Regions from separate parts of the Nicoliella spurrieriana genome, predicted to be linked through region 2. Evidence: predicted binding sites of a transcription regulator. Region 2 holds the regulator's gene; the other holds the start of a gene.
The links. Region 2 encodes CtsR, which represses protease genes until heat stress. Its sites were predicted from a motif close to TTGGTCAAAAAAGGTCAAANA; they were not measured.

Region 1 (3,411 bases), 810 kb from region 2:
AAAATACACTTCCATTTTCATTTATATTCTTATTTGTGATAACCGCACTCTTTTTTGCTTTACAAATAGAAAAGATATCTCGAATGGGATTTGAAATCGCCGCTTTTACTTACGTTGGAGCCCTGTTTAGAGCGATTGTTCTTGATTATGGGGTTTTGATTATATTCACATTTAAAAAACTCAAATGAAAAATGAGTTGATGGATAGTATTAACTATTACGTTAAAATGGCGTTACTGGAATGGGAGTAATTGCCATTAATATAAAATAGATTACCATCGTAACGATCAATGGGCACCACGTACTGCCCAATGAATGCTTAAGTGAATTAAACCACTTCAAGATGTAGTGATGATTTGACTGGTATTTAACGTTATTAATGGTTTGAATTGAGATAGTAGCAATTGTATAAACTAGTATTAGGTAGTTGATATTGAAAATAATACTAACTAGAGCATTAACGGTATGGTTGAATGAAAATCCCGCAATGATTGAACCGATGCCACTGAAAACGATTGCGGTGCTAATGAAACACACCGTTTTGGTTGGCCATGAAACTGGAATGAATGAAAGGATTAGGTAAATAATTATTATTCTTAGGCCATTCTTCATTGCCGTGATTAATGAATCTGCTGTTGGAAATGTAATCAAATGATTTACATTGTCAGAATTGAATAACCCCACCATCATAGCAATTATGAATAATAAAATCGCTACAATTGACCACCATTTGATAATAGTGCGCGACACTTTTAGATTTAAGGTAATTTTATTGATTATGGTTTCCATTATTAACGCCCCGTTCTAAAGATTGAATTAGTTTGAAATAAATTGATCCGTTTTGATTAAGATAGTAAATTGTGCAATTTATTATTGGCATCATATCAAACCCCTTAAATAAATGGTAGTTTCCAAGGGAAGTTTAACGTTAGATTGTTGGCTTATTTAAGGTTACAAATTGGCTTAAAAGACTGATAAACCAATGATTAAGCCGGGCTTATTTTTTAAGCCCACTTTTTATGGACAAAAAAATCAGTAGCCAGCTAAATGACTACTGATTTTAAATTGATTAACCAACATAATGAGAAGGTTAATTATTTTTTAGAATCCTTGTCTTGTTCGCTCTTGTTAGTCATGATGCCATCAAGTAATCCGTATTTAACAGCTTCATCAGCAGTTAAGTAGTTATCACGATCGGTATCACGATTAACCTTAGCAACCGTTTGACCGGAATTTGCAGCTAAAATCTTGTTTAACATCTTTCTAGCACTCAAGATGGATTCGGCAGCGATTTCAATATCACTTTGTTTCCCTTGGGCACCACCAGATGGTTGGTGAATCATAACTTGGGCGTGTGGTAATGCAAATCGCTTCCCCTTAGTACCGGATGAAGCAAGCACACTGGCCATTGAAGCAGCCATTCCCATAACGATGACTTGAATATCTGACTTAACAAATTGCATCGTATCGTAGATTGCCATTCCAGAAGTAATCACACCACCTGGTGAGTTAATGTATAGGTAAATATCCTTGTCAGAATCTTGGGCATCCAAGAATAATAATTGGGCAATGATTGAGTTTGCCATGTTATCTTCGATTGGACCTGATAACATAATGATCCGGTCTTTTAATAAACGAGAATAAATGTCATAAGCTCTTTCGCCATTGGCGGATTGCTCAATAACAGTTGGGATTAAGTTCATTATAATTGTCCCCCTAATATTGGTTTGTTTAATTTAACTATTTAAATTCTATCTTAATAGTCAGTGAAGGTCAAAACATTTGCCCGTGAAGTAAGAAAGTGAAAAACAAAGTACCTGAGAATCGGTATAGATTTAAATCTGCATAAAACATATTAACTATGATTAAGAATAGGGATGCTAATCATACCTAAGGATAGTTAATTGTTTGTTATTCCATAAATTGCATTTGGTTTTGAAATTGAACTATATTTATAATTAATTATCAATTGTGGATTTATTTTTTATCTATAAAATTATTGAATTATCTTAATTAGTGTTATTATGTTCATACTAATAACCTTGGGGGAGATAACTATGAGTAATAAGACTAATAAAGAACATTACCGTCTATATAAGTCAGGTAAGAGATGGGTGGTTGCTTTGATCACAACTGCGACTTTGGTAACGGTTGGATACGGGATATCTAATTATGAGATTAATTCTTACACAACTCCAATTGCCCATGCAGATAGTACTTTGCCTACTTATGCACAATTATCTGCAAATCCGGGTAGTATGGCTAATGGCGATTATTATGATGATGAAACTACGTACCCACAGTATTATGCTAATAGTGTTTATGGTGGTGCATCTAATGCCGTAGATAGTTTAGCGTCAGCTTATAGTTCAGTCGCCGATTCTAATTATTCTAAATATCAGAGTTTAGATAAAGAGCTGGGGTCTGTTATTTATCAATCATATGAAGATGATACTCCTAGATCAATCACTGCTTCCGAATATTCGGCTGCTGTATCTAATTTCTTTCAAGTATCAGCAGCAGAAACTTCTATGATGAGTGAAAATAGTCAAATTAAATCATCCTTGAATTCAGCTTATGATTCTCTTTCAGATATGGCATCTTATGCTGATTCAGTATATGATGCCGATCCATCAAGGTCTTCAAATGCTTCATTTTCAAGTGCAGCGTCCAATACAGTTAGTTCTTATAACAAGGTGATTGTTGGTTTTGCTGATGATAGTGCAAGTACGATTAGTGATACATTTAGTTATGAAACTTCAGGAATTTCAAGAATGACTCGTGATCTCGTTAGTCAAGGGGTTATATCTAGTAAATCGACAGAGATTGGGCAGTTATTACAATTAAATCCATCATTGGGTTCTACCACTTCTTCTGATAACACTTCTAATGCTATGAACACTGTGTCTTCTAATGCTACAAATAGTGATTCATCATTAAACACATCGAGCTCTAGCGGCGCATCTTCAGTGACGGACACAAGTAAATCTAATTCTGCTAAATCACAAGCTAAGTTAATTAAACGGGCCTACCAAAAGTCCCAAAAAAGTGTCGAGCGGTCTAAAAAGCAAGTTCAAGAAGCTAGAAGGGCAGTTAAAAAATCTAAAAGTAGTAAGGCCAGGGTTGCTCTTAATAAGAAATTAAAAGCAGCGAATAAGCGTTATAAAGAAGTACTAAATAAATATAAGGTTAATAAAACCAAATATAGTCAGTTGAGTTAGTTTACTAACTTGAATGATAGGAGTTGCTATGACTAAACCCTGAAATGATTTAATCATAGGAGCACTAGTGATTAAATCATTCTTTATAGGTTATCCTACTTAACTAAAGAGGAGCGTGAAATCCTAGCTTATATTTATTATTATGATGATTACAGTAAACGCCCTAATAGTAAGATGATTGCTAATCATTT
Region 2 (3,411 bases):
AGATTTAGTCAGCTGCGTAACCGGAATTCCAGTCCACTGGGCAACGACTTCAGCAATATCTTGACCGGTTTCGGTCAATTGATATTCACCACCATCAGCTTGTTGTTTTTCTTCAGCCGCTACCTTAACTGCAACTGTTTTGGCTTGTTGTCTAATTTCAACAGCGCGTTCAAAATCTTGATTTTCAATTGCCTGTTCCTTTTCGCTATCAAGTTGATTTAACTTAGCGCGATTAGCAGAAAGCTTTCCGCCCGAATGCTGATTAATTCTAACCTTAGCTGCTGCCTCATCCATTAAATCAATTGCCTTGTCTGGTAAGAAGCGACTTTGAATGTAACGACTGGAGAGTTCAACCGCCTTTTCAATTGCTTCATCAGTAATTTTAACATGGTGATGCTCTTCGTATTTAGGGCGAATTCCCTTTAAAATTTGAACCGTATCAGCGGGAGATGGTTCCTCAACCTGAACGGTCGCAAACCGTCTCTCCAAAGCCGTATCGGATTCAATGTATTTTTGATATTCATTCAAAGTAGTGGCACCGATCATTTGAATTTCACCACGGGCAAGTGATGGCTTCAAAATATTAGATGCATCAATTGCCCCTTCAGCACCACCAGCACCAACTAAGGTGTGAAGTTCATCAACAAATAGGATTACGTTTCCACTATCCTTAATTTCCTTGATGATCTTCTTAAGGCGGCTTTCAAATTCACCACGGTACTTCGTCCCGGCAACCAACGAACCCATATCAAGCATCATTAAGCGTTTGTCAGTCATGTCTTCTGGGACATCTCCATCAATGATTTTCTGGGCTAGGCCCTCAGCAATTGCGGTTTTTCCAACCCCAGGTTCACCAATTAAGACCGGATTGTTCTTAGTCCGTCGACTAAGAATTTGAATCACCCGTTTTACCTCGTCAGTCCGTCCAACGGTCGGATCCAAACGACCTTCACGTGCTACTTCAGTCAAATCAGTAGCTAAGGAGTCCAGGGTTGGGGTTTGCCCCTTAGGTGCATTTCGATCACCATTATTATTAAGGTAAGGATTCTTATTATTAGTAGTAGTCGTAGAGCCCATCTTTCTTAGGGTCACCCTTCTAACGATTTTAGCGTCAACACCCAAGTTAAATAGGATGCGAGTTGAAAGGCCCCCTGTAATCAAGGTTAATAATAAGTGTTCAGTTCCTACCTTATTAGAACCATGCCGCTTGGCAATCTGCCCTGCTAACGCTAATAAATCCTTTGCCTTAGGTGAATATGGTAAGTAAGAAGAACTATCTAAGCCCTCAACGTTTCCAAATCCAACCGTTCTTTCGATTTCTGAACGAATATCTTCTTCCGTAATTTGCAATTGAGCCAAAACATTGTATGCGATTCCGTTCGGTTCTAAAGCTAGTCCCAAAAGTAAGTGTTCACTACCAACTGATTGGTGTCTAAAGTTTTTTGCTTGTTCTTGTGCAAGTACTAATACATTGCGTGCGCTAGGTGTAAATACATTATCCATAAAATGCCTCGCTTTCCGATTTTAATCCTCAAACCTGAGATGATTCAATACTGACGATAGAATCTGTGCCCGAAGGCGATTCGCCATCATTGTATCGTTATTAATCATTAAACTATCCTTATCAATTGCTGCCAGGATAATTCTGGCTTCCTTACTGGAGAGCAGTTGACTATGATACAAAGTTTTAACAATTGAACCACCGTCCCTTTCGGAAATACTAGAACCAATTATCGCTAATAAAGAATCTAATACTTCTATATTATCTAATAATTTTACCTTTTCGATTCGAATATATCCACCACCACCACGTTTACTTTCTACAACGTAGCCATTTTGAATTGTGAATCGAGTCTTAATAACGTAGTTAATCTGTGAAGGGACAACATGAAAAAGTTCAGCAACCTCTGAACGCCGAATCTCAATTTGACTAGTTTCAGCTAAAATTTGCTTTAAATATTTTTCAATAATATCTGAAACATTCTTTGATTGCATATCTTCATCTCATCTCTGACTAATCTTGACTATTATTATAGGAAATTAACCAATGAAATAAAAGCATTTTGTTTTATTATTTTTGGGGACAAAAAAATCGGGAAAACAAGATTCGAACTTGCGACCTCTGCGTCCCGAACGCAGCGCTCTACCAAGCTGAGCTATTTCCCGATGTTTTTGTACTATTAAATTAAAATGAAACTAGATCGGGAAGACAGGATTCGAACCTGCGACCCCTTGGTCCCAAACCAAGTGCTCTACCAAGCTGAGCTACTTCCCGATGTTTGAATTAACTAAATATCAATAATAGTTAGTTAAAATAAAAAATGCACCCAGTAGGAGTCGAACCTACAACCTTCTGATTCGTAGTCAGACACTCTATCCAGTTGCGCTATGGGTGCAAAATAATATTAAAATGCCGAGGACCGGGATCGAACCGGTACGGTTATCACTAACCGCAGGATTTTAAGTCCTGTGCGTCTGCCAATTCCGCCACCCCGGCAGGCTATTTATTTTTTATAAAATAAAAAGCGGAAGACGGGATTCGAACCCGCGACCCCCACCATGGCAAGGTGATGTTCTACCACTGAACTACTTCCGCACAAAAATGCCGACTAGACGATTCGAACGCCCGACCTCATCATTACTAGTGATGCGCTCTAACCAACTGAGCTAAGTCGGCAAATTGGTAAAGTGCGGGCGAAGGGACTCGAACCCCCATGTCCAAAGGACACTAGAACCTAAATCTAGCGCGTCTGCCAGTTCCGCCACGCCCGCAAAATATATTAAAATGTTAATGAGCCGTGGGAGGTTCGAACTCCCGACCCTCTGATTAAAAGTCAGATGCTCTACCGGCTGAGCTAACGGCTCGTGAAAATAAAAAAATGGAGGATACAGGGCTCGAACCTGTGACCTCCTGCTTGTAAGGCAGATGCTCTCCCAACTGAGCTAATCCTCCGAGGTCCTAAATGCTTATTAACTTAAGCAACTATTTAATAATATCAAATTAGCAACTCAATGTCAACAACTTTTTTGTTTTTTATTTTCGCCATTCATCTGAAAAGCAATCAGTAAAAATCAACAAAAACTAGTATATAATAAATCATGATAAAAAGCTACCCCTTTTTGCAAAAAAAAATAAGAATCATGATCGTTAGACCTGATTCTTACCATTTAAACGTTGTTATAATAACGTTTTAGAATAAATCTTGTTTTTCGATTTTTTTCATTCCATGCATGTATGGTTGAAGTACTTCTGGAATGTTAACCGTTCCATCTTCATTTTGGAAGTTTTCCAAGATGGCTGCAACTGCCCGACCAACTGCTAATCCAGATCCGTTTAAAGTGTGCACAAACTGTAGCTTTCCACTTTCATCACGGTATTGAATCTTAGCACGCCGTGCTTGGAAATCAGTC

Region 1: the regulator CtsR is predicted to act here: its motif matches at 1,759-1,779, upstream of MOO44_RS01990 (ATP-dependent Clp protease proteolytic subunit).

Annotation. Positions count from the first base shown of each region.
Region 1 covers NZ_CP093361.1:80,950-84,360, reverse strand. The annotation lists gene MOO44_RS02000 (helix-turn-helix transcriptional regulator) at 1-188, shown strand, start outside; gene MOO44_RS01995 (hypothetical protein) at 222-788, opposite strand; gene MOO44_RS01990 (ATP-dependent Clp protease proteolytic subunit) at 1,094-1,702, opposite strand; gene MOO44_RS01985 (KxYKxGKxW signal peptide domain-containing protein) at 2,057-3,220, shown strand.
Region 2 covers NZ_CP093361.1:976,928-980,338, reverse strand. The annotation lists gene MOO44_RS05355 (ATP-dependent Clp protease ATP-binding subunit) at 1-1,503, opposite strand, end outside; gene MOO44_RS05350 (CtsR family transcriptional regulator) at 1,525-1,995, opposite strand; tRNA gene MOO44_RS05345 (tRNA-Pro) at 2,093-2,166, opposite strand; tRNA gene MOO44_RS05340 (tRNA-Pro) at 2,202-2,275, opposite strand; tRNA gene MOO44_RS05335 (tRNA-Arg) at 2,323-2,396, opposite strand; tRNA gene MOO44_RS05330 (tRNA-Leu) at 2,412-2,497, opposite strand; tRNA gene MOO44_RS05325 (tRNA-Gly) at 2,525-2,596, opposite strand; tRNA gene MOO44_RS05320 (tRNA-Thr) at 2,604-2,677, opposite strand; tRNA gene MOO44_RS05315 (tRNA-Leu) at 2,690-2,772, opposite strand; tRNA gene MOO44_RS05310 (tRNA-Lys) at 2,793-2,865, opposite strand; tRNA gene MOO44_RS05305 (tRNA-Val) at 2,881-2,953, opposite strand; gene serS (serine--tRNA ligase) at 3,192-3,411, opposite strand, start outside.